Regions from separate parts of the Thalassotalea atypica genome, predicted to be linked through region 1. Evidence: predicted binding sites of a transcription regulator. Region 1 holds the regulator's gene; each other region holds the start of a gene.
What was found. The regulator FNR, encoded in region 1, switches genes on or off when oxygen is low (the NO sensors DNR and NnrR bind a similar motif). The targets are predictions, from matches to a motif close to TTGATCTAGATCAA.
Positions count from the first base shown of each region.

Region 2: the regulator FNR is predicted to act here: its motif matches at 1,540-1,553, upstream of QUE03_RS07925 (CbbQ/NirQ/NorQ/GpvN family protein).
Region 3: the regulator FNR is predicted to act here: its motif matches at 5,864-5,877, upstream of QUE03_RS00755 (TraR/DksA family transcriptional regulator).
Region 4: the regulator FNR is predicted to act here: its motif matches at 3,710-3,723, upstream of QUE03_RS14855 (universal stress protein).

Region 1 is NZ_AP027364.1:2,659,468-2,667,057, forward strand. Features, by position in the region: gene QUE03_RS12170 (heavy metal translocating P-type ATPase) at 1-2,026, shown strand, start outside; gene ccoS (cbb3-type cytochrome oxidase assembly protein CcoS) at 2,023-2,229, shown strand; gene QUE03_RS12180 (sulfite exporter TauE/SafE family protein) at 2,307-2,978, shown strand; gene fnr (fumarate/nitrate reduction transcriptional regulator Fnr) at 3,026-3,745, shown strand; gene uspE (universal stress protein UspE) at 3,905-4,831, shown strand; gene torD (molecular chaperone TorD) at 4,987-5,688, opposite strand; gene torA (trimethylamine-N-oxide reductase TorA) at 5,685-7,590, opposite strand, start outside.
Region 2 is NZ_AP027364.1:1,719,229-1,726,818, forward strand. Features, by position in the region: gene QUE03_RS07910 (hypothetical protein) at 214-573, shown strand; gene QUE03_RS07915 (cupredoxin domain-containing protein) at 605-922, shown strand; gene QUE03_RS07920 (hypothetical protein) at 955-1,437, opposite strand; gene QUE03_RS07925 (CbbQ/NirQ/NorQ/GpvN family protein) at 1,638-2,450, shown strand; gene QUE03_RS07930 (cytochrome c oxidase subunit 3 family protein) at 2,455-3,045, shown strand; gene QUE03_RS07935 (cytochrome C oxidase subunit IV family protein) at 3,060-3,314, shown strand; gene QUE03_RS07940 (hypothetical protein) at 3,355-3,705, shown strand; gene QUE03_RS07945 (c-type cytochrome) at 3,838-4,278, shown strand; gene QUE03_RS07950 (cbb3-type cytochrome c oxidase subunit I) at 4,283-5,671, shown strand; gene QUE03_RS07955 (hypothetical protein) at 5,754-6,020, shown strand; gene QUE03_RS07960 (nitric oxide reductase activation protein NorD) at 6,121-7,590, shown strand, end outside.
Region 3 is NZ_AP027364.1:169,329-176,918, forward strand. Features, by position in the region: gene QUE03_RS00735 (Tex family protein) at 1-1,662, shown strand, start outside; gene QUE03_RS00740 (substrate-binding periplasmic protein) at 1,662-2,402, shown strand; gene QUE03_RS00745 (hypothetical protein) at 2,483-3,553, opposite strand; gene acs (acetate--CoA ligase) at 3,672-5,570, opposite strand; gene QUE03_RS00755 (TraR/DksA family transcriptional regulator) at 5,929-6,243, shown strand; gene QUE03_RS00760 (HP1242/YdcH family protein) at 6,253-6,504, shown strand; gene QUE03_RS00765 (exonuclease domain-containing protein) at 6,607-7,290, opposite strand; gene QUE03_RS00770 (putative nucleotidyltransferase substrate binding domain-containing protein) at 7,303-7,590, opposite strand, start outside.
Region 4 is NZ_AP027364.1:3,230,084-3,237,673, reverse strand. Features, by position in the region: gene QUE03_RS14875 (sensor histidine kinase) at 1-935, shown strand, start outside; gene QUE03_RS14870 (DUF3369 domain-containing protein) at 976-2,499, opposite strand; gene QUE03_RS14865 (EF-hand domain-containing protein) at 2,824-3,042, opposite strand; gene QUE03_RS14860 (hypothetical protein) at 3,185-3,625, opposite strand; gene QUE03_RS14855 (universal stress protein) at 3,952-4,815, shown strand; gene QUE03_RS14845 (TonB-dependent receptor plug domain-containing protein) at 5,800-7,590, shown strand, end outside.

The DNA of each region.
Region 1 (7,590 bases):
AGCAAAAATATCCGTTAATGCAACAACTCAACGGGCCACGGTAAGATGGCATGAACAACAAATAAAGCTCAGTGAAATTTTGGCACAAATCGATAAAATCGGTTATCACGCCCTGCCCTTTAAAGCCAGTACAGCAGAAGAGCTAAACCAGGCAAAAGCAAAAGCTTTTATAAGGCGATTAGGTATCTCAGGCATACTCATGATGCAAGTAATGATGATTGCATTTGGTCTTTATTTCGGTGCTTTTTCCGATATGTCTGAGCACAATTTAGTTTACCTGCGCCACGCCAGCCTAATCTTAACGATACCCATCATATTTTACGGGGCCCTACCTTTTTATGTTGGCGCTATAAACGCATTACGTTCGAGACAGTTGTCTATGGATGTGCCGGTTTCCATTGCCATACTATTAGCCTTTTCAGCCAGTGCATGGGCGACTATCAGTCAACAAGGTGAGGTCTATTTTGAATCAGTATCAATGTTCACATTCTTGCTGCTGATAGGAAAATTCTTAGAATTTCGTGCTCGCTCACGTGCCGCGCAGGTTTCGGCTAACTTATTAAAACTGATGCCGATGACCGCGACCAAATTAGTCGATGAGAAAGAACAGTTCATTGCTGCTAGAAACCTAGTAAGAGCCGATGTTGTGATTATCCGCCCTGGTGAAACCGTACCCGCAGACGGCGTAATAGTTAATGGTAAAAGCCAGTTAAATGAGGCTATGTTATCTGGAGAGCAGCTTCCTATTGAAAAAGCAATCGGTGATAGTGTATTTGCCGGTACAATTAACGGCGACGGCAATTTAACCGTTGAAGTAAAGCAACCTGGTTCAAATACGTTTTTAAGTCAACTGATCCGACTGTCAGAATCTTCACAAGCGCACAAACCTAAAATCGCCAAAATATCAGACAAAATAGCCCAGTACTTTATCGCGGTCATTTTACTTACCGCAATTGGTACTGCCATCTACTGGCAACAACATTTACCCAGTGAAGCGTTCTGGATCACACTCTCCGTGCTGGTTGCGACTTGTCCTTGTGCTTTATCTTTAGCGACACCAACGGCATTAACATGTGCCACAACTCGCTTAAATAAAGAAGGCATCATGGTAAAATCAGCACATGTGTTGGAAACAATTCCAACGATATCGTGTTTTGCTTTTGATAAAACCGGCACTTTAACCTATGGTCAATTTACTATTTCCAACGTAGTAATAGAAAATCCGTATTTCACAAAAAACCAGCTATTATCGTACGCTGCTGCACTAGAAAGTCATTCTGAACATCCTATTGCAAAAGCATTTATTGAACACAGAGATTTTTCAATCAATGCACGAAATATAGAAGTTCACCCGAGCAATGGCATTAGCGGTATCATCGATAATAAAACCATTAAAGTGGGTAAGGCATCATGGTTACTTGATGATATCAACTCCCCTTACCTAGACAGTCAGGTTGTCATACTCATTGACGACCAACTTGCTGGTGTAATTTACCTTTTGGATGCTATCCGTGATGATGCAAAAACGTTGTTGAATTCATTAACTCAGCAGAACATTGAAACCATGATGCTCTCTGGAGATAATAAAGCAGGTTGTCAGCGTGTTTTTGACGCACTCAGCCTAAGCAGTTTTAATAGCGGTTTATCTGCCCAACAAAAAATGGAAATCATCCAAGAAAAACATCAAGGCGCTATTGTCGCCATGGTCGGCGATGGCGTAAACGATACGCCTGTATTTAGCGCTGCTCATGTTGCTATGGCTATGGGCAGTGGTACGGACGTCGCAAAATCAGGGGCAGATGTTATATTACTAAACAACAGGCTCTCATCTATCTCCTTGCTGAGTAAAGTGGCTAAACTCACTAAACGTGTTATTTGGCAAAACTACCTTTGGGCATTTGGCTATAATGCGCTGGTACTACCACTAGCTGTTTCAGGGATGATTACCCCTTATATGGCGGTAATTGGTATGTCAGCCAGTTCTATTTTGGTTATCACAAATTCATTAAGATTATTAAAAGCATGAGTGTAATTTACGTTTTAATTCCAGTTGCTGTGTTGCTAACAATTATTGGTATTTATTTGTTTTTTTGGGCCGTAAAAACTGAACAATTTGATGACCTAGAAAAAGAAGGTTTAAGTATACTGTTTGATGATGAAAATAATGACGGCCCAGGTAAAAATGAATCAGAAAAACTATCAGAACACCCTGATAGCAAAAAAAAGTAAGAATAATCGTAACTGATTTTATCAGTCCATTTTAGGTTAAATGTAAAAGCCATTTGCCCTACAAGAGACTTCGCGACATGAATATAGATTTTTTTTCTGCTTTTATCATTGGTTTATTGGGTAGCGGACATTGTATTGGCATGTGTGGCGGTATCACCAGCATGTTGACCAGCGCGATGCCACAAAACAAGCGTAAACCCAGTGCTATACTGGTTTTTTCGTATAATATTGGCAGGATCCTTTCTTATACATTAATTGGCGCAATTGCCGGATTTACTGGCTCATTAGCGATACATTCTTTAGGTTTTCCATTAACCATTTTACGGGTTTTGGCGGCCTTATTCCTGATATTGCTTGGCCTGTACATGGGGCAATGGGCAATGATACTGTCAAAACTTGAAACCCTAGGTAAACATTTGTGGAAACATATATCGCCACTTAGCCGTAAGCTAATTCCTGTAACTACTCCTTCTAAAGCACTGTTACTAGGTACATTATGGGGCTGGCTACCTTGTGGGCTCGTCTACTCAACATTGACTTGGTCGCTAGCAAGTGGCAACGCGTTAAATGGTGCAAGTATCATGTTTGCTTTCGGGCTAGGTACACTGCCAGCGCTCGTTACATTGTCCTTTGGTTTTTTCTCAATTGGAAAGTTAGTCAAAGATATTAGATTTCGCCAATTCATAGGTTTGTCACTAATTTGTTATGGAATTTATAGCTTACAGGTTGCCTATAGTGCGTGGTTTTAATATCATGTGTACTTGCAAATGCATTAATTAATTGGAATCGAGAGCCAATGCCTCAAAAATCGTGTGATGCTAATAATCATATCCATTGTCAAAATTGTAGCATCAGTGAATTATGCTTACCGTTTTCACTAAATGAGCAAGAACTAGACACATTAGATAACATTATTGATCGTAAGCGACCTATTCGTAAGAATGAGAAAATTTTCGCCGACGGTGAAGAACTGCATTCTCTATACGCTATCCGTTCTGGTACATTTAAAACCTATACCATAGACGCAAATGGCGAAGAGCAAATTACAGGATTTCACTTAGCAGGTGATTTACTTGGTTTCGACGCAATATCAAACACAGAACACCAAAGTTTTGCTCAAGCACTTGAAACCGCAATGGTCTGTGAAATTCCATACGATACACTAGATCAACTTTCTGATTCTATGCCATCTTTAAAGCGTCAAGTACTTCGTTTAATGAGCCAGGAAATTCGCACTGATCAAAATATGTTGTCGTTGCTAAATAGAAAAAATGCCGAACAACGCTTAGCTACCTTTATCGCGTCACTATGTGATCGTTATAAAGAACGTGGATTATCTTCTAAAGAATTTAGATTAACCATGACCCGCGGCGATATCGGTAATTATATTGGTCTGACGGTAGAAACCATTAGCCGATTATTAAACCGCTTTCATAAAGAGGGTTTAATTGAAGTTAACGGAAAACTGATCACTATTTTAGATAGAGACAAGCTGTACAGTACAGCGTTGCTTTAATTTAATATTGCTCAACACTTTTCATCACTATTTTTCCATACTATGCTATTAATGACGCAATAATTTATTGCGTCTAAATGTTGATTTAAAACAAATTATTGTTTTTATGCCTGTTGCATCATGGTTATAACAGGCTCATAACAGTAATGAGAGGCAATCATGGAAAAGTATCAAAAAATATTAGTTGTAATCGATCCCACTGTTGAAGACCAAAAAGCATTGAAGCGTGCTATACACATGGCAAAATTAACAAATGCTTCTGTAACTGCTTTTTTAAGTATCTTCGACTTTTCATACGAAATGACCACCATGCTTTCTAGTGAAGAACGCGAGTCGATGCGTCAAACAGTAATAGATGATCGCGCACAGTGGATCAAAGATATTTTAGCTGACATAGAGCTTGGTGACATTAATATCAACACTCAAGTTGTTTGGCATAATCGCCCCTTTGAAGCTGTCATTGAAAAAGTAATAGACGATAGCTATGACATGGTTATTAAGGGTACCCACCAACACGACAAGCTCAAATCCGTTATATTTACCCCAACTGATTGGCATTTGCTACGTAAATGTCCTTGCCCAGTATTACTGGTAAAAGACCATAGTTGGCCAGAAAATGGCAATATTATTGCTGCCATCAATGCTGGTAGTGATGAGTCAGAACATCAATCACTTAATGACAAAATCACGGAAGAAGCTATCCACATAGCTGGACTGATCAAGTCTAATGTACATTTAGTTAATTCTTTTCCTGGCACGCCTGTTAACATTGCCATTGAAATTCCAGAATTCGACGCAAGTCAATACAATGACACTATGATGCAGCACCATAAAGACTCTATGAAGGTGCACGCCGAGAAATTTTGTATTCCAGTAGAAAACACCTATGTAAACGAAGGTCTACCTGAAGACATTATCGAGAGCCTTTCAACACAACTTGATGCTGAATTAGTCATCCTCGGCACCATTGGCAGAACGGGAATTTCGGCAGCACTTATTGGTAATACAGCAGAACATGTTATTGATAGACTCAACTGTGATGTTCTAGCTTTAAAGCCGCAAGGCTATAAATCCCCATTACAATAAAAAGGCGGTTAGCACCGGCAATAATTATTAACCAATAAATGCTTACTCTTTCTTGGCTTCCTATACGATACACACACTAAGTCGTAGGAAGCCAATAATTGTCTCTTTTCACCCAAATAAAGCTTATAGCTATTTTTTACTTTATGAGCTAATCATTATTTTAGGTTGATAATATCAAATTTTAACCACTGTAACGTTAACTCTGCAACCGCATTATAGAACGAACCATTATCGTGTTTATTCACTTGGCTGACAAAATCACCGAGCCAAGTCATGAGATAGTGCTCTATAAAATCAAGCTGCTCCTTACGCCCTGCTGTATTACATAGGTGGCCAATATAAGCCAAAATTATCGCAATATGATCTCCTGGCTCAGGAAAGTCATTATGAATTTGCAATTTATTATCCGTTAAAAACGAAATCATTCTCTGGTGAAGCTCGCCAAAAAGTTCAACCCTATCTTTTTTCTTCCGCGAGCTTGGTTGATTACTAACCGCATCATTTGTCTTCGAGCTAAAATATTGCCCAGCATATGGTGACACACTGGTTCTGCCATCGACTAAGAACAAGCCGCAAAAATCAGCGGCAAGTTCAAGCACTGCTTGTTCAGAGTTAAGCGACGCCAATTTAGTATTAATCTCACTTATTGAAGCCGACAAACTTGGCTCAAGGGCAAGTGAAGCTAAAAAGCTCTGCCCTTGTTCTGATGATAATTGCATCACTAAATCCGAGGTCACTTCTTTGGCAAAGAGTGATGAGAGAAAGTTATATACGATTGCTCTCGCTTGACTTTCTTTAGCTAGGTCTGCAGCCGTTTCTTGCGTAGCCCCTTGATTTACCGTTCTTGATTTAGTCACGCACCTATCTCCAATGGTCCTTGAAATGAAGTTACTTGTGGTAACTTACCACGAAATTTTTCATAATCTACTAAACAGGTATAGGCAGAGCAAGCTTGCGCTAATTTAGATGAGCCAATATCTTGGGTTAATGTGTTTGGATCGCCATAGCTACAAAGTGCACCAACTTTTGCACCACCAGAAATGCTGCCATCATCGCCAACAGGGCCATACCAAGCACCTTCATGTATGCGGATAACACCTTGGGGAAAATTGTTGCTGACAACAGCGCCTGCAAGTAATTGGCCCCGGTCATTAAATACTCTCACCACATCACCATTTTTAATGCCACGTTGTTTAGCGTCTTCAGGGTTTAGATAAACCGGCTCTCTGTCTTGTACTGCATAAGATTGGCGATACTCTTTTGACTCACACATTTGTGAATGTAACCGTTTATCAGGGTGACAAGATTGCATCCAGATCGGGTGTTTGTCTGACCCAGGGCCGCCATGGCTTCGCTCTGTTTTTTCCATCCACATTGGGTGACCTTTACAATCATCGTATTGATAGCGGTCAATTTTGCGGCTAAAGATCTCAATTAACCCCGACGGTGTACCTAAAGGGTTTATTTCGGGATCATCTCTAAAGTCAGCATGTCGAGTCCAAGGCTTACCTTCACCAAAGTGTACATAACCGTCTTGCCAAAATTGTTCAAAATCAGGCATTGCAAATTTACCATCATTAGCAGTTTTGCATTCGCTGTAAAGCTTCTTAAGCCAATCAAGCTCAGTCATGCCACGCGTATATTCTTTCTCTTTACCTAGAATACGGGCAAAACGGGTGAATATTTCATAATCAGACAAGCTATCAAATAGCGGTTCAACCATTTTTTGCATTGCCAGCAAACCACGGTTTGCGTAACTGCCATAAATATCAATGTCATTTCGCTCCATCGTCGTACAAGCCGGCAATACAATATCTGAAAAACGACAGGTTGCTGTCCAGTTGATATCAATGCTTACAACACATTCAAGCTTATGAAAAGCTTCTTTCATACGGTTCCTGTCTTGATGGTGATTCCACGGATTGTTACCTGAGAAAATCATCATTTTTATGTCAGGGTAAGTAACTTTTGCGCCATTAGCGTCAATGACTTTGCCTGGCTCTAAAATAGCGTCAATCCAACGTGCTACTGGAATGGTACTGCTTGCACCTTTAAAGTCATCGCTATCGAAAATTGGTTTTTGACCTTCGTCTAAATTTCGTGGGAAAGCCCCTGGAGCCGCTGCGCCAGAAGAAGGCACACCAATACTTGAATAATGATGACCATAACTAATGCCGCCACCAGGTAATCCAATTTGCCCGATCATAGTGGCTAAGACTGCCGCCATCCAATAAGGTTGTTCACCGTGTTGCTGGCGTTGAATACACCAGCCCATTAACATTTGCGTGCGACCAGCAACCATGGTTTTTGCCAAGTCTTTGATCACTTCAACTGGCACCGATGTAATTTTTTCTGCCCACTGTGGGGTTTTAGCAATACCGTCACTTTCGCCAGTTAAATACGGCACAAAACGCTCGAACCCTAAGCTATAACCGTCGATAAATTTTTGATCATGTAAATTATTGGAGTAAAGCTCATAAGCGATAGCCAACATTAAGGCGACATCGGTTTGTGGATTAACATAGATTTTTTCACAACCTAAGTAATCTTGAGTCTTAGATGCCACGGGATCTATACTGATCACACGAATTTTACCTTGTTTTACTTTCTCTTTTAGTTGCGCAAGGTATTCATAACTTTCATGGGTTTCTGCATTCCAGCCCACTTGTAAGTTTTTATAAGGATCATTAGCCCATAAAATAATGGTTTTAGCATTATCTAAAATAAGCGGCCATGAAGTTCCTTGAGCATAAACTTCT
Region 2 (7,590 bases), 940 kb from region 1:
AACAAGAGGCCTTTTTTATTGGCCTGCTGTTAATACATAAGAATTGCCTGGGGCAATTAATAGCGCCTTTACAATGCAATGCTTCATTGGACATTTAGACTAGAAGAAGACAATTTGACATGATGAAGTCATAATCATGTTGAGTGTTATTCGTCAATGAATTAGCCTAGGCAAACACTGAAAAATATATTATTTAAAGGAAGAGCAATAGGTATGAAAATAACATCAATTGTATTTTCATTGCTTTGTCTCGCTACTGCGCTCGTATCAAACACTATTATGGGCGCAGGTATGTGGTTTTGGGTGATTGTGATAATTGGTATAATTGTTTTCATTTCAGCATTCATTACTAAACTTAATATTGTAGGCGTGATTTTAGCTGGGCTACTTTCAATTGTGTCTGTTTGTGCTGTTTTATTGGGGCTTTTAGCAGCCACGATTGGCGGCTCATTCAAGCTTGGTCATCTTGAAGGGTTACTGCTTGTCTTATTTGCCCTAGTCGCAATTACGGGAGCAATAATAATCACTCTCAATAAGAAGCGTTTGCGTTCACAAAGAATGTTTAATGCTTAATTTTAACGAACGTAAAAAGGAATAATTGTTCATGCGTGTCTTGATGATATTAGTTTTAACTTTAAGCTTTTCTGGAACATTATTTGCCAAAGAAGTTGTAGTAGAGATTTTAAAGAAAAAATACATTCCTGCCCACGTCACTATTGAAGTAGGTGATACCGTGGTATGGAAAAATGTGGAGAAGCGTCAATACCACAATGTGTGGTTTAAACAATTTGATAAAGAAGAACCGGATTATTTTTTCCCTGACGAAACTTATCAGAGAACATTTGACAGTGCAGGGGAGTTTCCTTATGAATGCGGGCCACACCCTAAAATGAAAGGCATGGTCACAGTAAAAGGCAAGTAGCCTGATTAGCGAAAATAATGCGGATTTACTGTCTAAAACAATAATCCGTGAGAGCCTGCAGCAGCACCTAAAACAGTGAAAATACTCAACGTTAATAGAACTTTATGCATGACATGGATTTTGTTAAACGTGGCGCGGCTTTTAAGCTCTGCTTGCTTTTTAAACCAGCGATGCAAAAACAGGGGTTCAAGTACAAATAACACGATAGTGAAAACTAACCATATCAATACCATTGCATGAAGCCACCAGTACTGAAATAGATAAAAACGATACCAACCGTCCATGTAATCTAGCATGAAAAAACCACTAGCCCCTGCCAATAATGATACGACTTTGGCTTGAACTGCAAATTTTCCTTCTAATAGTTCAAATAAATCCATGCGCTTTGATTGATCAATCTGTGTTTTGAGTGCAGGAATGAGAATTGTAGTGACAAACGCAACACCCCCTATCCATATCACAATGGCAAATATATGGAGTGTACGAGCCAAAATAAATACGTCATGTTTATCCATAAATTACTCAAAACTATTGAACTTGGTACATACTAATATGGTATCTATTTATTTGAAAATAGATAATTTTTCATCGCTAAACTGCGTTTATCTGGGTAAAGGTTGATCGGAATCAAACAAGCTTTAATGCGGCTTGCGACAGGTAATTTAAGAGAGTATTTTAGCTGCTGCTTAACCTAAATTTGACGAAAAAGAATACTATGATTGATAAAAATATTAATGCGCATGACTCGGACTCATCGTTGTTTTATCAAGAGCAGTCGAACGAAGTTTCACTTTTCGAATATGCTTTTGGACATGAATTACCCGTACTCATAAAAGGCCCTACAGGCTGTGGTAAAACTCGCTTTGTTGCGCACATGGCGCAAAAGTTAAATAAGCCGCTTTACACCGTCGCATGTCATGACGATTTGACCGCGGCCGACCTAGTTGGTCGGCATTTGATCGGTCCAGACGGTACATATTGGCAAGACGGCCCGTTAACTAAAGCGGTTCGTGAAGGTGGTATATGCTATCTAGATGAAGTTGTTGAAGCGCGTAAAGATACTACTGTTGTATTGCATCCACTAGCCGATGATAGACGCGTATTACCGTTAGAACGTACAGGTGAGCTAATTGAGGCGGCGCCAGGTTTTATGTTGGTGGTTTCTTACAATCCCGGCTATCAAAATCTATTAAAAGGAATGAAACCCAGTACTCGTCAACGTTTCGTTGCTTTACGTTTTGATTATCCATCAGCAGAACTAGAACAAGAAATATTAATTAAAGAAGCCGGTGCAGATCCTCATTTAGCCTTTAAGTTGGTGGAATTAGCACAAGCACTAAGGCGTTTAGAGCAAAATGATTTAGACGAAGTGGCTTCTACGCGGTTGCTTATTTACGCAGCAAAGATGATTTCTAGTGGCATGAACCCAATGGATGTATGTCGCTGTTGTTTGGCTGAGCCGTTATCGGACGACCCAGAAACAGTAAATGCATTAATGGATGTTGCTAAAATATACTTTGATGAGTGAGTCAATGACGTACTCGTTAGCGTCTAACAACGCTGTAATGAGTAACGATAAAAAACTACCTGGTGATTTGGCCATGTGGTTTTTTATCTTAGCTGAACTTACCGTTTTCGCCATATTTTTTATTGCTTTCGCTGTCACAGAACAATTCAATAGTGAGATGTTTGTAGCGGGTAAAGCTCAGCTCCATACCGTGTCAGGTTTAATAAATACTATTGCATTGATCACAAGCAGTTATTTTGTAGCGTTGTCTTTAGTTGCGGTTTCAAACGGGAATAGTAGAAAAACAGTTGTCTTACTCGTACTTGGTATGTTGGCCGCCGGTGTCTACATGGTGGTGAAACTTTGGGAATATAGCCAGCTATTTTCTCTGGGTATTGACCTAGAAACTAACACCTTTTTCACTCTATATTTCTTGATAACGGCTTTTCATTTTCTTCACGTCGTGCTTGGCATTGTAATATTGATGTTTATCGCAGTTAAAGTGTCGAAAGGTGGTTATAGCTTGTCTATTTCAGGTTATGAAGCTGGTGCTAGTTATTGGCATATGGTTGATTTAGTGTGGATTATTTTATTTCCTCTAATTTACGTTATTTAGTGGGGTGACCTGTAATGTTAACAACAACAAAAATCTCACTGAGTTGGTCTTGGTTAATCATATTAACATTGGTATCGGTTGGCCTTGGCCGTTTCCTTGAGGAACCCGCAATATTTGTACTTTCCGTCTTATTTATTGTGTTCCTCAAAGGCCAGCAAATAGTTGATAAATTTATGGAATTGGAGCATGCGCCTCGTATCTGGCGAGTTGCATTTTTGTGCTATGTTTTTATTTTGCCGGGTGTTATTTCGTTAATTTATATTTTATAGTGAGATGAGTGAGCAATATTATTTTATAAGGAGATTATGAATGAGTAAGTCTGAGCAACACCAGCGCTCTGCTGTAATTTATCAATCACTGTATTTAATGAATTTGCTACTTATCCCCGGCATTGCGTTTATCATCTTGCTATGGTTTTTCAAAAAAGAGTATCAGCAACTTGGTTGGCAAAGAATTCACTTATATCGTTCAGTGCAATTAACTTTTCTGGCCGGTTTCTTCATTATAATCATTCCGTTATTGGTTGTTTTTTCAGCAAAACAATTTGAAGCTTCTATACTTGTTATGGTTGTTTATTTTGTGTCCATACATGCCGGTTTTGTAATGTTAGGCATGTTAAACATTGCAAGGGCTATGGCGAGAAAGCTACCGATTTTTTGATATAGAGTAAAATTGATAAAATATTTAACGTATTGTTATCTCTATCAATAGAAACTTGATTTCCATCAAATCCTAGTAAAACACTCAGGTATATCATAGCTAAGCTTTATTTCTTAATAAGGGAAAAAAACCATGTCTGAGAGCTTTACTAAGGGGATGGCTCGAAATATTTATTATGGGGGAAGTATATTCTTCTTTCTAATATTTTTAGCTTTGACCTTTCACACTACCAAAGAGATGCCACAACGGGATCACCGAGAGAACATAACCGAAGCTGTAGAGCGCGGGAAAGAACTCTGGGAAGAAAATAACTGTATCGGTTGTCATTCATTAATTGGTGAAGGTGCTTATTTTGCGCCTGAATTAGCTAATGTGTATCAACGTCGAGGCGGGGAAGCTGGCTTTAAAATGTTTTTTAATGGTTGGATGAAAGCTCAACCGTTGAATATTCCTGGCCGTCGTCAAATGCCTAACTTCCATCTTACCGATCAAGAAATTGATGATTTAGCAGAGTTTTTGAAGTGGACTTCAGAAATGGATGCTAACGGTTGGCCACCAAATATTGAAGGGTAGTGCAATGAGTACATTAAAATATCAATCACAAGCGGTCGCAAAACCTTACTTCATTTTTGCAATGCTATTATTTGCAGGTCAAATATTATTTGGCTTAATTATGGGATTACAATACGTAGTTGGCGATTTCTTGGCTGGCGCAATTCCATTTAACGTGGCACGTATGGTCCACACTAACTTACTAATTGTATGGTTATTGTTTGGCTTTATGGGTGCTGCTTATTACCTAGTTCCTGAAGAAGCCGAAACAGAGCTACATAGCCCTAAGTTGGCTATTGCGTTGTTTTGGATATTCGCAGCAGCAGGTACATTAACCATTTTAGGTTACTTACTGGTTCCATACTCTACGTTAGCGCACATTACCGGTAATGACATATTACCAACGATGGGCCGTGAATTCTTAGAGCAACCCACCATCACTAAAATTGGTATTGTGGTTGTTTGTTTAGGCTTCCTATTCAATTTAGGTATGACTATTCTTAAAGGTCGAAAAACAGTTATTAACCTTGTGTTATTGACCGGTCTTGTAGGCCTTGCGGTATTCTTCTTATTCGCTTTCTATAACCCAACAAACTTGGCACTAGATAAGTACTTTTGGTGGTTCGTTGTTCACTTATGGGTAGAAGGTGTTTGGGAATTAATCATGGGCGCTATCTTGGCTTATGTATTAATCAAAATTACTGGTGTTGACCGTGAAGTAATTGAAAAATGGTTGTATGTCATTATTGCTATGGCGTTGATCACGGGTATCTTAGGTACAGGTCACCATTTCTACTGGTTAATGACACCTGAATATTGGCAGTGGGTTGGTTCTATCTTCTCTGCACTAGAGCCGTTACCTTTCTTTGCTATGGTATTGTACGCGTTTAACATGGTTAACCGTCGTCGTCGTGAACACCCTAATAAAGCCGCTACTTTGTGGGCATTAGGCACAGCTGTTATGGCATTCTTAGGTGCTGGTGTTTGGGGCTTCTTACACACGTTGGCTCCTGTAAACTTTTACACACATGGCTCTCAGATAACTGCGGCTCACGGTCACATGGCATTCTACGGTGCTTATGCAATGATCGTGATGACAATTATCTCTTACGCAATGCCTAAAATTCGTGGTATTGGTGAAGCTAATTGCAACCGTGCGCAAGTATGGGAAATGTGGGGGTTCTGGTTAATGACCGTTGCCATGGTATTTATCACCTTGTTCTTAACAGGTGCTGGTGTACTACAGGTATGGTTACAACGTTTACCAGAGTCAGGTGAAGCATTAAGCTTTATGGCAACACAAGATAAATTATCAATTTTCTACTGGATGCGTGAAGTGGCAGGTGTGTTCTTCTTATTAGGCTTACTTACTTACTTTGCTAGTTTCTTTATCAAAGAAAAAGCAGAAGCGTAGTCGGATAAAACATATCTAATGCAAACTAAAGCCGTGGCTTATACCGCGGCTTTTCTTTAACTTTTTAAATGAGAGTATTAAGTTGGATACAGAAGAAAAATATATGCCGCGTAAAGAAGGGCATAAAAGAGTATTGCAAAAAATATCAAAGGTAATAGCAATTATTTCAATCATTGTTGCAATTATCAGTGCATTATCTCTATTGACGATAGATGCTGATGATAAAGTGATGAGAGCAAGTATGGGAGCGCTGGCGTTTTTCTGTTTTACGGTCGGCATGGTGTTAAATGCCATAGCAAACACAAACCTACCTAACTTAAAAGTGGGTGATGACGACGGCTCAAAATAGCTAAACGAGAATCCCTGTTATTTGATACAAATCACAACATCTTATGTGACTTTTTGCTACGCTAAATATACGCAATTGAAGCAACGAATTAGTATGTAAAATGGAAGAATGGGTTGGTGAAATCTGGCACAAGTACATAACACGTAAAGCCAGTACAGATCATAAAGAAGCAAAGGTAGAATTTTCTGAAATCAGTAAGTCTGTCGGAGTTGTTTATCGTGCTTTAGGAGGAGACGCACTTAAACGTGTCGAGCCAGCCAGTGCGAGAGACTACCTAGTTCGAAAAACCTTTTTGCAAAAAATTGCCGCCGATAACACTCCAATAAGTTTAGCTTGGCAAGATGAAGAAAGTTTGCGCCTGCCTGAAAGCCTCGCTGTTTTTCCATCAACAGAGCTAAATAGAGACTTATATATATGGCTGGCTGTATTAGCTGCTCATCACCAAGGCTCTTTTAAACACTGGGCCATTGACAATCAACAGCTGGTTGTTGAGGTACTAGAAAAATTCCCATCACTAAGACCTCGCTATCAAAAGCTGGCCAAAGCATTTGTTGAACATCGAGCTGATCATTCAAAGCGTCCTGCTGATGAGCAATCAATGGAAAAAGCGATTTGCCAAGCGATAATCACACCTGGCTCTGTTACAGAGTTTCCTGTGGTTAACTATGCACCCCAAGCGGTGTACTTGTGGTTATACCCGTCAGCGCATGTTGATCCGCAATTGTTGTCAGAATATGGTGACTTTGAGGAGACAGAAGGCGAAGAAAATAAGTCCAACGCAAAAAAAAGCCAAAGTAGCCGTAAAAAGGCTGAGCGTGTTGATGCGGGCGACGGTAAAGACGGGATGATGATTTTTCGTCTTGAAAGTATGTTTTCTTGGAGTGAGTTTGTAAAACTCGATCGTGGTACTGATGATACCGATGAAGACGATGAAGAGAACCAACGCGTCATTGAGGATTTAGACACCATTACCTTGTCGCAACAACAAGAACAGAAAAGTGCTCGTGTAAAAATCGATTTGGATTTGCCTTCAGCGTCAGAAGACGATATTCCAATGGGAGAGGGGATTAAACTTCCTGAGTGGAATTACAAAATCCAGTCGTTAGAAGAAGATCGTTGCCTGCTGCAACCTATGCTACCTAAAGACAGTGGCCCTAAAAAGTTGCCTCATAAATTGCAGAAAACTGCAAAAGTTATCCAAGCACAGTTTGAACAATTGCGAAGTGTCAGGTATTGGCTAAAGGCCCAGCCACAAGGCGAAGAAATTGATTTATCTGCTTGGTTAGATTTTCATGTCGAAAGTAAGATATCAGCAACACAAGAAAGGGGATTGTTTAGGAGTTATCGTGGTAATAACCGTGATATTTCCAGCCTGTTGCTGGCGGATCTTTCAATGTCAACAGATTCATATTTAGACGACAATAATCGCGTAATTGATGTTGTTCAAGACAGTATGATGCTTTTTGGTGAAGCGCTAAACAGTGTCGGCGATAATTTTGCCATGTACGGTTTTTCATCGGTGAAGCGAAGTAATGTACGTTTTACCATGCTGAAGAATTTTAATGAGGCG
Region 3 (7,590 bases), 1.9 Mb from region 1:
GGCTTCCTACGCTTAAGTATTGATGTTGATCCACAATCAGATAGCAAGTACCACTCGTCCGCGCAACAATTGATGATGGAACATTTTGATTTTAGGCTATCTGCACAAGCCGGCGCAAAGTTCATTGAAAAAGTGATCGCCAGCACATGGAAAACTAAGTTAAGTCAAAGTTTAGAAACAGAGTTTTTTGGCAATTTACGGGACAAGTCTGAAATTGAAGCAATTGATGTTTTTGCTAAGAATTTAAGCGATTTATTAATGGCCGCACCGGCCGGCGCGAAAGTGACCTTAGGGTTAGATCCTGGTTTAAGAACAGGTTGTAAAATTGCCATTGTAGATGGTACTGGCAAATTGTTACAAACCGCCACCATATTCCCTCATGCTCCGCAAAATAACTGGGATAAATCTGTGAGAACCGTGGTTAACCTATGTCGACAGCATAAGGTCGAACTGATAGCGATTGGTAATGGCACGGGTTCTCGTGAGTCAGATAAATTGGTGGCGGAAGTCATTAAGCAGTTTGAGTCCCAAAAGCCGAGAAAAATTACCGTCAGTGAAGCAGGGGCTTCGGTTTATTCAGCTTCTGAACTCGCTGCGAATGAATTCCCAGAGTTAGATGTCTCGATCCGTGGCGCGGTGTCTATTGCTCGTCGATTGCAAGATCCATTAGCGGAGCTTGTTAAGATTGACGCTAAAGCGATTGGCGTTGGCCAATATCAGCATGATGTGAATCAAAGCCAACTAACGCGTTCACTAGAAGATGTCATAGAAGATTGTGTGAATAAAGTAGGCGTTGATTTAAACAGTGCCTCACCGGCGCTATTGACTCATGTTGCTGGCTTGTCGAAAACAATGGCCAATAATGTAGTGCAATACCGCGACGAACACGGCCGATTCAATAATCGTAAAGAACTGTTAAAAGTGGCTCGATTAGGTCCTAAAGCATTTGAACAAGCGGCAGGATTTTTACGAATTCGTGACGGGAAAAACCCGCTTGATAACACTGGTGTACACCCAGAAAGCTATGCGGTTGTTGATGATATCATTCAATCATTAAAATCAAATGCAAATGATGTGATGGCGAATAATGAATTACTATCAACAGTTGATGTCGCCGATTTTGTCACTGAACATGTTGGTGAAATAACACTGAGTGATATTATCACTGAGCTTAAAAAGCCGGGACGTGATCCACGTCCAGAGTTTAAAACCGCAACCTTTAAAGATGGTGTGGAAACCATTGCCGATCTTGAAGTGGGCATGATGTTAGAAGGGGTAATTTCCAATGTTGCTAACTTTGGTGCTTTTGTTGATTTAGGGGTTCATCAAGACGGACTAGTACATATTTCTGCAATCACCGATAAATTCATTAGTGACCCTAGAGAAATCGTTAAAGCTGGCGACATTGTTAAAGTGAAAGTACTTGATGTTGATGTCGCAAGAAAGCGTATCAATTTGACCATGCGACTAGATGACAAAGCTTCAAATATAGCTAAACGCCCTCACGGAAAAGGCGGGGAAAATAAGCCAGCTCAGGATAAACGTCATCATGCTAAAGTCGCAAACAAGCCTCACCATCAAAAGCCTAGAAAAGATAAAGCACCAGGTAATGCTGCGATGGGAAATGCCTTTGCTGATGCCTTGGCTAAGCTTAAAAAATAATGAATTATTGTGCTAATGACACCTTGATAGCTCAATCTAAAAGGGCTGTGTGCGCTATCTTAATGTTAGTGGTTAGTGTAGGTCATTGCACAAATATTGAACATATTGATATTAGTAGCTATTACATTCCGGGTTTGGTTGAGAGTGAATCCAAGGGCGTGATGATTGATATGTTAAGAAAACTGGAACAAGTTCAGCAGATTAAGTTCAATTTGTCACTCATGCCAACAGTAAGAGTTCAAAAGAGTTTTCAGACTGGTGCAGTGTATAGCTACTTTCCTGAGCTTGAAGAATTTCGCCCATTACCTTCGTGCCGAACGGTGAGTTTTATGCAAAAGAAAATTATTGCAATAACTCGTCGAGGTGAACCTCCTATTCTGGATGCCTCTGATTTAGAAGGGAAACGAGTAGGGGCTGTTAAAGGGTACAGCTATGGTTTGGCTATCATAAACAATGAAAACATTGCTTTGCATCGAGTCAACAATGACACCGTCAATTTGCAAAAACTGTTTGCAGGTCGTATAGACGTTATTATTGGTGATGTGCATTCCACTATTGCAGCCATTAAACAATCAAAAATGGTTGCTCAACTTGAGTACGATGTAGATAGGCCTGTAGCGCTATTAGATGTTTTCTTTGTTTTTCCTGACCATGGTTATGGAAAAATTCATTGTGAACAAGTGTCAAAAGGGATTGAAATACTCAAAGAGCAAGGCGATCTCAAACGTTGGTTTGGATAGCGCTCGCATAAAAAAAAGGGAGACATGACGTCTCCCTAAAAAGCCACCCTTACGGGTTTTCTTGGAACTTGTTTGATTGACTATAAAACGTATTTCGCTGAAACTTGGGTGTAGAAAGAATCTGCATCTACATCTTTCATTTCAAATTGTCCCACCTCAAAACCAAACGATAATTTAGGCGTATAATTTTTAAATACGTTAATGCCCACTTGTGTACGTTCACGATCAGATTCGTCAGTTTCAATGTAACCATAGAATACGGATGATCTAATATCTTCAGTCCAAAAGTGACGATAAGCAGCCATATACGCGGTTGTTTCTTCTACTTCACCGTTGTATACGTCTGGAGCAGCGGTAACACCGACATAGCGGCCCATTTCGCCTTGATGTACCTGGAATCTAAAATCATCTTTACCTACGGTTTTAATACGACCGGCTACGGAAAAACCAACGGCCGTTTCAGTATCACCATTGGTGAAATTTAAGCGTCTTACCAATGCTGAAGTGGTTACATTACCCCAGTCTCCTTTGAAGGTGTATCGACCAATAATATCTGGTACATCGTCACTGGCGGAGTCGGCGTCAGGCGAGTCATCAATACTGTCGTTGCCCCAAGATTCAGGGTTTTCTAGCGCAATAGATAAGTTACCGTAGTCATACTTGAACATAGTGTTTCGTACGAAAACTTCACCCACCATAGGGCCAGCAAAGTCCGCAGTTTCTGCTAATGCGCTGGTGTTCATAAACGTTGTCCATGTTTGACCAGCAGTTAATCCTTTATATTTTATAAATGCGTGGCGTAACCTCGGATGGGATGAATTAGAAATGACTTGGTTACCACCGCCGCCATAAAAATCCATCTCTAGAAAACCGGTCACCTCGCCGTGAACAAACTTCATATTAAAGCGCGATTCATTAGCAAAAAACTTTGTTTGAGATTGATCCTCAGGCAGCTTTGTGCCACCGCCGATCCAAAAATCACGATAAGCGACATTACCATCGACATATCGGCCATCAATCTTGATGAAGCCCCCGAAAGTAATGGAGTCTGTCTCTGATAACTTAATCTCATAGCCTGCTTGAGCAGCACCAGAAGTGGCGATTAGCGCGCACACGAATGCGGCCTTATTGAAAAGCTTGTTCTTATTCATTGTTCTCTCCGGTATTTATAGCCTTGAGACTGGAATAGAAGTTTCCGAGTTTATTATTATGTCTATCGGCTATTTAGCTTGTTGTAATAGGCACAGAGAGACCCCTGTGCCTTTAGGTTTATTCTTCTAATGTACTTAAGTCACCTTCGTCTTGTCCTAAAGCTCTCGCTTTAAGCACACGACGCATGATTTTTCCTGAGCGAGTTTTCGGTAACGCGTCAACAAAGTCTGCAGTTTCAGGCATGGCAATTCGGCCCATTTCTTTAGCAACATGTTCTCGCAGCTCGAGTGATAACTCTTTGCTCTTTTCAATGCCTTGTTTCAAAATAACGTAGGTATGAATTGCGTTACCTTTTAGCTCGTGTGGTAGGCCAACAGCAGCAGCTTCACTAACAGCAGGATGACTTACTAACGCGCTTTCAATTTCCGCTGTACCTAAGCGATAACCACTGACTTTAAGTACTTCGTCCATACGACCGATGACCCAAATGTAACCATCTTCATCGATCTTGGCACTATCACCGGCCAAGTATCGCCAGCTGCCATCTTCTTCCTGTGACCAATATAAGTCTTTATAGCGGTCATCATCTTTGAAGATTGTCCTAGCCATACCTGGCCAAGGGTTTTTAATGATTAATTTACCTTCTTCATTTTCAGGCACGTCGTTGCCATCGTCATCTACTACCGACATTTCATTTCCAAAAAATGGTTTAGTAGCAGAGCCTGGTTTTAAAGGCGTTATTGGTAACGGACAGACCATGAAACCACCGGTTTCTGTTTGCCACCAAGTATCAATGATTGGGCATTTATCTTGGCCGATTACATGGTGGTACCATTTCCATGCCTCAGGGTTGATTGGCTCACCGACGCTACCTAATAAGCGAAGGCTTGATAAATCATGTTTTTGTGGCCAGCGGTCGCCAAAACGCATTAAGCCGCGAATTGCTGTTGGTGACGTGTACAGAATATTGATGCCGTACTTTTCAATAATTTGCCACCAGCGGTTCGGGTAAGGGTAGTTAGGCGCACCTTCATATAACATGATGGTGGCACCATTGATCAATGGTCCATAAACAATGTAACTATGTCCGGTGATCCAACCTGGATCTGCCGCACACCACCATCTGTCTTGTGGCTTAATATCAAATGCCATTCGGTGTGTGGTTGAAGTATAAACTGCGTAGCCACCGTGCGTGTGTAACATACCTTTGGGCTTGCCTGTCGTACCCGAGGTATACAGAATGAATAGTGGGTCTTCAGCGCTGGTTGGCTCGGTTTCACATTTAGGACTTGCGATAGGAAGCGCCTTTAAGTCGTGCAACCAAAAGTCACGTGCTGGTTCCATTTCAACGTCTAACTCGTTGTTTTTTACACAAATACAAACTTCAATTGACGGTGAGCGCTGCATCGCTTCGTTAGCAATTGATTTGAGATCAATTTGCTTTCCGCGTCGCCAACCGCCATCGGCAGTGATAAGAACGCGCGAATGGGCATCGTCGATACGTGAGGCTAAAGCTTCCGTACTAAAGCCTCCGTATACGACGGAATGAATTGCGCCTATTTTGGCGCAAGCGAGCATAGCAAAGACCAGTTCAGGAATTTGTGGCATGTAAATGGTTACGATATCGCCTTTTTGAACGCCCATGCTTTTTAGGACGTTGGCAAACTGGCAAACCTCACGGTTTAAACCGTTGTATGAAAAGTTTCTGACTTGCCCATTTTCACCTTCCCAAATAATCGCCATTTTATTGCGATTAGCGTTTTCTAAATGGCGATCAACCGCGTTGTGAACGATATTGATTTCGCCGCCGTCAAACCATTTATAAAATGGGGCATTGGATTCATCCAAAACATTGTCCCATTTTTTATACCAGCTTAGAGTTTCGGCTTGCTCGGCCCAAAAGCCCTCACGATCATTAACAGAGTAATCATAAAGTGCCTGATAGTCGCTGACATTGGCTTGGTCAATCACCTCTTGGCTGGGGTAAAAAATATCGTTTTTATTAGTTTCGGTCATTTGTTGTCTCCGTGACTTACCGAGCAGGCAAGTTGATTTCTATGTTTATTACATTAAGTTTTAATCTCACTATTAGAAATTAGACCTAAGTCTAAAATCCAGTTATTTCGTCTTAGACTTTAGTCGTAGTGGCGACCAATTGCATCTCAAATTGATACATTAAATCTTTATAAGTTAGAGCGTAAAGGTTAGTTAATTAATTGAATGCCTTAACATAACAAGGGATATTAAAGTACTTCATTCCGGCGATACGTTGCATTGAAAGATCAAAAAATTACAAAGATGTATCGACATTGTGCCAGATCAATATAAGTCAAAATCATCGGGGTAAACTGAATTCATCAACGAGGAGATAGTTATGGTCGCTCAACAATTATTTGAACAATTGACTGCGAAAAAACAGCAGCTCAGTCAGCGTATTGAAGCAATAACTAATGATTTTCAAAAAGGTCGTTCGGCAGATTTTGCTGAGCAAACGACAGAGTGTGAAAACGACCAAGTGCTTAACGTGATCCGTGATGAAGCCAAAGAGGAGCTCAAGCAAATTAATCACGCATTACAACGGATTAAAGACGATGCGTTTGGTCAATGTACTGAATGTGGCGAACAAATTGCCCAAGCGCGTTTGAACGCTTTACCTTATACCGATTTTTGTATTAATTGCGCTAACTAGGACAATCTTATGTTAAATGAAAAACACGATTTACATCACGAATTTCCAGAATTTAAAGAAGAAATCCATCACCTTAAAATGAATGATACTCGTTTTGCACGTTTGTTTAAGGAGTACCATGAATTAGATCACGAAGTGATCCGCATAGAGCAAGGCGTGGAAAACACAGCTGATGAATATTTGGAACAGCAGAAAAAACAACGACTACATCTAAAAGATGCTCTATTTACGATGCTTAAAAAGCATCAGCAGACAGCATAACCCCTGAATTTTTTGTTATTTGGTAAACTTCCTTCCTTTTCAATTTTGTACAGGCATTGACAATACCCGAGATAATTACTGTTATCGTCATTGCCTGTTTTTTTACCTTAATATATCCCTTAGAAGGCTATTTGCATTATTGTGAGTAGCTAAATCAACCAGCAATAACTCTGCCGTTGCGATCGCATCGTTTAACGCATTGTGAGCGTAATGAGCAGGCAATCCATAATTTTCGCGAAGATTGGTCAGCCGTAATTCTGACGGGTGATAATCGGCTTGTCGCATGTCCAAGCGACGTTTGGCAATTGCCAATGTATCAATAACGGGAAAAACAGGTACAAAACCGTACAGCTGTTTACAGGCTTGTGCCAAAAAACTGATTTCTATTTTAGCAAAATGAGCCAGCATCACTTTTCCTGCTAGGGCATTAAGCAGTTTTTCTATGGCGAATTTCAACTCGACACCACAGAGTTTTTCTTGCTCGGTTATTTGGTGAATGACAACATTTTCAGCGGCTAATCGCAGCTGACATTTGATGATAAAGTGCTCTGCCGTCGACAATTTAATCCGATGATTCAGCAAGTCAACGTAGCCAATGCTGAGCAATTGGTCGTCGATTGGATCTAGACCTGTGGTTTCAAAATCTAGCGCAAGTATAGGGACTTGATCAATAGGCGTATTTGGCTCAGGAAACGGCACCGATAAAAACTCTCGTATTGGACCAGATGGTGCTTTTTTCAATTGACGCTTTCGTTTTGCGTTTAAGCCAAAAAGTGAATTTAACATGCTAGGTGTACCTTAATACGTCGACTGTCGGTTATCTTGCATGGTTTTAATCACTTTGAATGCATCTTTTAGGTGTTCTCGTTCAAGGCGTGAGATTTCTTTCGGCGCTAGGTAGTTATCTGCTGTTTCTTCAGCGGCCAGCTGGTTGGACTGATGGCTCAAACGCAAGCTGCCTAAAAACTCAAAGGCATCAATTAAATTGGCGCTTGCTCCTTTGGTTAGCGATTTGGTTCCAGATGCTTGCTGCAATCGCTCAATAGTATTGACTGAGCTTATCCCTTCACTGAGCGCATAAATTCG
Region 4 (7,590 bases), 570 kb from region 1:
AAAGTGATCAACAACTTCTATTTTATGTGGCTAACCATGTTGCCACAGCGATTGAATCTGCTATCAATCGACAAGAGCGCACAGATGCTCAACTGAAATTGGCTAAACAACATCGAATTTTAGAGCAGCAACATCAAGAAGTTCAAGATACGATCCGGCAATTAAAACGAACACAACGGAAGTTAGTTGAGCAGGAGAAAATGGCTTCGTTAGGTGGACTGGTTGCAGGCATTGCGCATGAGATAAATACACCTTTAGGAATTTGTGTCACAGGCGTGAGCCATTTAGTCGAGGAGCTAAAATATATTAAAAAAGCAGTGAATGAAGAAACATTGACTGAAGATCAGTTAATGGATTTTTTTGATGAAGTCGATAAAGCAGGGCAAATACTAACCACAAATACGCGTCGTGCAGCGGATCTTGTTCAAAGCTTTAAGCAAGTTGCAGTAGACCAATCATCTAATAGCATTAGAGAACTTGATTTGGGTTTATATATTCAGGAAGTGTTGCTATCACTTCAGCCTAGGTTAAAAAAAGTGAAACATAAAATAGAGGTGCAGTGCCCAGAACAAGTCCATATCACAGCCAATGCAGGTGTTATTTCACAGGTACTAAGTAATTTGATTATGAATTCAATAATGCATGGTTTTGATGGTATTGAACGAGGCAATATTGCCATCAACGTTGAGTTAAAAAATGACTACGTGATCTTACGTTATGCAGATGATGGAGTAGGACTCGATGAGCAAGCGATGGCACAATTGTTTGAGCCTTTTTATACGACTAAAAGGGGAGACGGTGGCAGCGGTCTTGGTACACATTTAGTATATAACTTGGTGACATCGGCGTTAAAAGGGCGCGTTGAAGCGAAAAGTAAGCTCAATAAGGGACTTGCCTACCTCATTAAGTTTCCTGTACATGCCTCTGGTGAGTAACATTTATAGAATGTACTACTTAGGAGAAAAGCAAACCCAATTAACGATATAATTGGTTGATTTCTATTGCACTATCAATATTGCTTAGCATTTTTTGCACAACGATTGGATCTAAGTGCTTTCCTGATTCTTCTTTTAGAAAATCTATAACTTTATCTACCGGCCATGCTTCTTTATAACAGCGTTTATGAGTTAAGGCATCAAACACATCTGCGACAGCGACAATGCGCGCATATATATGAATATCTTCACCGCTAAGGCCATTAGGGTACCCACTACCGTCGAATTTTTCGTGATGTTGCTGTGCAATAATTGCGGCAGATTTTAAAATAGGTCGATCGGATCCTTCCAAAATACTGTAACCAATATTGGGATGTTCTTTCATAATGGTCATTTCTTGATCGTCAAGCCGCCCCGGTTTCAACAGTACGGAGTCAGGTGTGGCAATTTTTCCTATGTCATGCATAGGAGCTGCTTGTTTTAAAAGCTCAGCCTCTTCTATAGAAAGCCCCATTTTGATGGCTAACATATAGCTGACTTCTGACATACGTTTAATGTGGTTACCCGCCTCTTTTGAACGAGACTCCACGGCATCACCTAAGCGGTAAATAAGCTCTTCTTGAGTTTCAATAATTTCGCGGTTGAGTAACAGATTATCAAAAGCAAGACTGACGTTTCCTGAAAAAACTTCCAATAGGGCTGAATCAATGTCATGTATCTGATCAATCCCCTTTAAAAAAAGTAAACTGACTTTATCTGAATTACTAGGAAAGTAGCCAACGAGAATATCATCAACGAAAATGCTCTTTTTTTGGTCCCTAGCCATATTTAAATATTTAAGGGTTTCATCATTAATTTCATTTGCTTGTGTACATTCACTACAATTGATTGAAGCCAATATTTTGTAGTCATTTTCAGAGTAAACTGCGCTAATACCCTTAACTTGAACCAATAGGCTTTGCTCATCAATATGCAACAAAGACATAACTTGCTGCAGAATACCACTAAAAAAATGTTGTAAGGTTCTTTTTTCTAGTACGTTGCTAGTTGAGTCAATGACCCGCTCGAGTCCTTCACGATAAAGCTGTTGGTATTTTCTGGCTTCATCTACTGCCATGATATCTCGGTATGCTCTAAGCGCTGAAAAAACAGTGGTGAATAATTTTTTTCTATCAAGCTCGGTTTTTTCTTTGTAATCATTGATGTCATATTCCATGATGACTTTTTCTTCGGGCGCCTGACCTGGCTGCCCTGTGCGAAGTACAATACGAGTAAAGTGGTTTTCTAGGTCTTGTCGCATCCATCGAGCAAATTCTAATCCTGCATCATCTGTTTCCATGACAACGTCTAGAAACACGATCGCGACCTCTGCTTCGTTGCGTAATAGCTCTTTACCCTCTTTAGCGGAATAAGCGTGAACAAAGGTTAGTCCACGGTTATCAAGGTTGAATCGCTTTAAGGCCATTTTTGTGATCGTATGGATGTCTTCTTCATCGTCAATTATGGCAATCTTCCAAGGTGGAGGAGTTGGTTTGCTTGATTCTTTAATGAACGAAAGTGGCATGATGATAAACGTTGAAAGCTGATACTTAATATATAGCTAAAAGTGTGAAATTTAACAAAAAAATGAGACAAATATTTTATCAATAATTTGTAAAAATCAAGTGCACCTATTTCTTTGGGCAGGCGTCAAAACGGGTAAAATTACCTGTTGGAAGCAGATTTTTTTTGATGTACAAACTCTGTACTGCTTAAGCATAGCCATACATTTTTTAGTGGTGTTAGAACAAACATAATGTATCGAAAAGGCTCACGATATGAGCTTTAAGGGGACTTAGGACTCAGATACGGAGTAAGCGTAGGTTACAGGAAAAGAAAGTTAGCCCTGTTAAAGGGCTAATTCGATCACCATTTCTCTTAATTCTTCTTTCGATATAGAGTTATCGTGATTTTTGTCGAATCGTTTGAAAATAGTTTCGCACATGCGGATACCTTTATCCTGTAGTAGGCAATCAATCAATTCGACAAATTCACTACGATTGATTACTCCATCTTTGTCTTCATCGAATACTTCAAATAATTCGTCTACCCATTGGTTAATTTCCATTAGGCTTCCTTAGTGCTAGGTAATTGATAGATAGACTTTATCTTGAATTCGAGAGATTTGAAATAATTTATTTAAAAAACCGGTAAGTTTTTCGTCAAGCAAATGAAGTGAAATTGGCCTCTATCCGTTATTAAACGTGCTGTTAACTGATTTTTAACAAGTGCTTCAGCTTTGTTACGAGGTTGCTCAATTCAGCAGCGGATGCATCACTTATTGCCGTTACCTGATAACTATTTTCATGAGTGAGCACTTGAACACAACCGAGTGTCATTGCTAAGCCGTTAGCCGTGTTTTGGGCAACGGTAAATATTTCGTTAAATGGTACTGTAAGCGCCCTTTTTCCTGTAATGGAGTAGTTTGTTTGCAACATCTCACGATTGTTAAAATCAAAAATGGTTAATTTGAAGTCGAATATGAACAGAATTAACGTTGGAATCGTTACCCCAAGCAAAATGGGGACTTGGTCAACTAATTGTATGGCGCCGGCAAATATACTAAGAAATATGCTAAGCAAACAGATCCAAGCAAATTTCAACGGATAGCTGGTTATTATCAGATAATTCCCTTTTTCTGTTACCTTCACGTTCGCTCCTTGCATCGCTTTGGGGTTCTTGGTTTTCTTATTTATATATTTGTAATTAATCTAATATAGATTAGATTATAATAATTAATCGTGCTCAAAAAATAAACACTTCCAACCGCTTTTGCTCAAACAGTTTATGGCTTAGTAAAGCTATTTTCGGTCTTTTTTATGTTTTAAATCAACGAAGTCTTTGCAGTAATTTTATACGCTGACTGTGACGGATCCTTAAACGAAATTACTTTAGTTGTTGTATCTAGTTAGCTTTATAACTATTCTTTTTGGATTGATATTTTTGTAAAACATTAAGTAACAAGGGGACATTTGCTATGAATAAATTACTCGTTATCGCCGACTTTGCCGAACAAGATCCCACAGCAATAGAGCGTGCCATTGAGCTAGCACCAACATATAGTGCAAGTTTGCATATTGTCTATTTTTGTTATGAAAACCTTCGGGCAGTAAGCAATGATATTGTGTCCATAAAGAATAAAGTGATTGAAACCCTGAAGTTAAATGCAACAGCACAATTGTCAAAGATTGATTTTAAAGGTGTAAATTACGACGTTGAAGTTGTTTGGGAAAAGCGTATTCCTGCATGGGTAGAAGATTATTCAAAAAAATCTAACCCGTCGTTGGTTATCAAAACAGGACATCGCTCAGAAACACTTTTTTACACCCCAACAGATTGGCATTTATTACGTGAGTGTCCAAGTCCCTTGTTAATTGTGTCAGAGCAAAAGTGGCGTAAGGCAAGGAATGTCTTAGCTGCTATCGATTTAGGTGCGACCAAAGAAACAAAACAAGCATTGAATAAAAAAATATTGGCTGAAGCAAAATCTCTTGCTGCACATTCGAACTCCCAAGTGCATGTGTGTTACACCATTCCTCTTTCTCCACTATTAAGGGATTTAGGGCTGCTTTATAAAGATGAGCTCGAAAACAACGCAATGCGTGAATACCGCAGTGAAATTACAAGATTAGCTCAGCAATTTGATATTCCGGCTGAAAATTTTCATATTAATGCTGGTCATCCTGGCAAGGTGATATTAAGTACTGCGGCACAAGTTAAATCAGGTACTGTTGTTATTGGTGTTATAGGGCGAACAGGTATAACTGGTCGATTGATCGGAAATACTTCTGAGCAAATTCTTGAGTTGCTTAAATCAGACGTCTTGGCGTTAAAGCCGTAGTTATTGGTCTGCGAATATTTTAAAACGCAAGGGGGAAGCATATGACGTTTCTCCCTTTGTTTATGTTATGTCTTTAGGTGTTTTACTTTCTTGCAATTTACCTTATGAGGCATGCTTCTATTCTGTGTAACGCCTCTTAATAATACATTCAGTCTTTTGAGGAGAATGCTCGATTTTTGTGGTTTAACCTTTGAACCAGCTTGTATGGATTTTCATAACACTAAGCGCAATATAAAAACACCTAGCTCTGAACAAGTACGCCAGCCTATCTACAAAACAGCGACACAGCAATGGCAAAACTATGAACAATATTTAACACCTTTAAAAAGCGTGTTAAATAAGATGCCAAATTGAATGCCAGTACATACTCTTATTTAATGTCAGCCGCATTTTCTAATACCTCAAAATAGCATGAGCGTTCAATAACCTTTATTGGTTTTAGTACTGCTTTATTTTTATGCTAATCAATTGGTTTTCTTAATGAAACTTCATTTAGTGCTGCTAATTACACAATAATTACAGTTTCAGACATATTTAAAACTGCATAATTTTTTGACGCCAGCATTATTTTCTATGGACTGATGACTTTGCGTTATTCTTATCCAATATTGTTAGCTCCATTCTTACCAGAATTTTCGTCTGTGTTATTAGTTGTTGAATTTAAAGGGGAATAATAAATCACCTTTGAGTCAAGTGAAGCCACTATTTACATTACCTAAGGGACTCATTAACAGAAATGCAGTCGATCATTGAAAAGATCTTAACTGTTGATCTTCTTCATACTTATCATTATTGTATACAATATATTGGATCCGGTATATTTATGTAAATATATTGAATTCAATTATTTGATGCTGTCGCTTCTACCGATGCATTTAAATCAGGCGTGTTGAGCTTAGCGGTCGCAGCATAAAAACCATGAAAGATCGATTCGTCCTGTTAATAAAAAGATCAATAACCAGTTAATAATAAAAAGAGGAAAGTATGGAACACAAAGAACAGGAAGGGAGTATGCTACGCAAAAATGCGCTAGCTTTGGCTATTAGCGCCGTGGTTGGCTCAATTAGCCTAAATGCTCACGCAGACGAGTTAGCTAAGAATACTGTGGCAGATGAAGAAGCCGTAGAGCAAATAATGGTAACGGGCTCAAGAATCTCACGGACAACATTTGACGCGCCGACGCCAACAGTTGTTATCTCTGCTGAAGACATCAAGATATCGGGTTTAACTAATGTAAATGACATTTTGACCTCAATGCCACAATTTGGTGAAGGTTTAGATTCTACATCAGGTAACTATTCATTTGGTAACTCAGGACTTAATGTATTGAACCTACGCGGTATCGGTGCAACACGTACGTTAGTGCTAGTTAACGGCAAGCGCCCAACCCCTATTACTGATGATGCTCAGACCATGTACGCTGATATTGGTATGATCCCATCAGAGTTACTTGAACGCGTTGAAGTGATGACTGGTGGAGCTTCTGCTGTTTATGGCTCAGACGCGGTTGCCGGTGTGGTGAACTTTATCCTGAAGAAAGATTACGAAGGCACGTCTTTACGTGGTCAGATTGGTGGTACCAATGATGGTGGGCATGACACACGAAATTTTACCTTAACCCACGGTTTCAATTTTGATGATAATCGCGGTAACCTTTCAATTTCAGTTGATTACTTAGATGAGTCAGCCCTTCGTCAAAGCGATCGCAAAGGCTCAGGCCCTCAACAGCGCTCTGTAGCAAACCCAAGAAATACAGGAGCTGAAGACGGTATTCCTGATAAAGTGTGGCTACGAGATTTAACCACAACAGAGTGGGGCGGTGAAGCCACCATTTTTGGTATCTGGAATAATGACTATAATACCCTTGATTGGTATGACGTTAATGAATCTACAGGCGGCTATTCACTTAGAACGCCAGCAAGCAATGTTTACGATGGTTGGTTAACGAATGACGGCAGTGGATTTCCTCTTGACCGTTGGGGCATGATTGAAGACCCATTTGAACGCGTAAACGCTTATGCTGCGTTGAATTATGAGTTCGATAGTTTTGATCTATCAGCAGATATTACCTATTCACGTGCCAAGTCTAAAGACGAAATTGATCCTCCGTTTTTGAATAAATGGATTCAATTAGGAAATGACTTTACCTTTGATGTACCTACAGGCATTGAAGAAAAAGCACTGACTGATGATGGTGGCTGGACGAAGCTGCATTATACTTTTTATGAAGCAGGACCAAGACGTCATGACAACGAGCGTGATTACCTGTCAGCCAATGTCACATTGTCAGGTTTAGCATTCGAAGATTGGGCATGGGATGTCAACTTTTCTAGTGGTAAGAGTAAAACGGAATTATCTAACCGTAACGCTTTAAGAACCGATAGAATCGATAGCCAATTTGCTATTATTGGTCCGTGCCAAGAAAGCAACTCTTGTCCCTCATTTAGTCCATTTGAACGCCCATCACAAGAAGTTCTGGACTACGTTTTAGATGAGCACACCAGTGTAACTGACGTGGTTTCACATGCGTTTTCTGCCAATATTGCAGGTGATCTTATGGAGCTTCCAGCAGGTGCACTGCAAATGAGTGCTGGCTTAGAAGTACGATATGAAAGTTTAGAGTACGCGCCATCTGAATTGTGGCAATCGGGTAATTTGACCAGTATGCAAACGCCTATGGATGCCAGCAGAAACATCCAAGAAATATACGCTGAAGTGCTCGCGCCTATTGTTTCGGATTTACCTGGCATAAAGGCACTAGATGTTGAAGCCGCG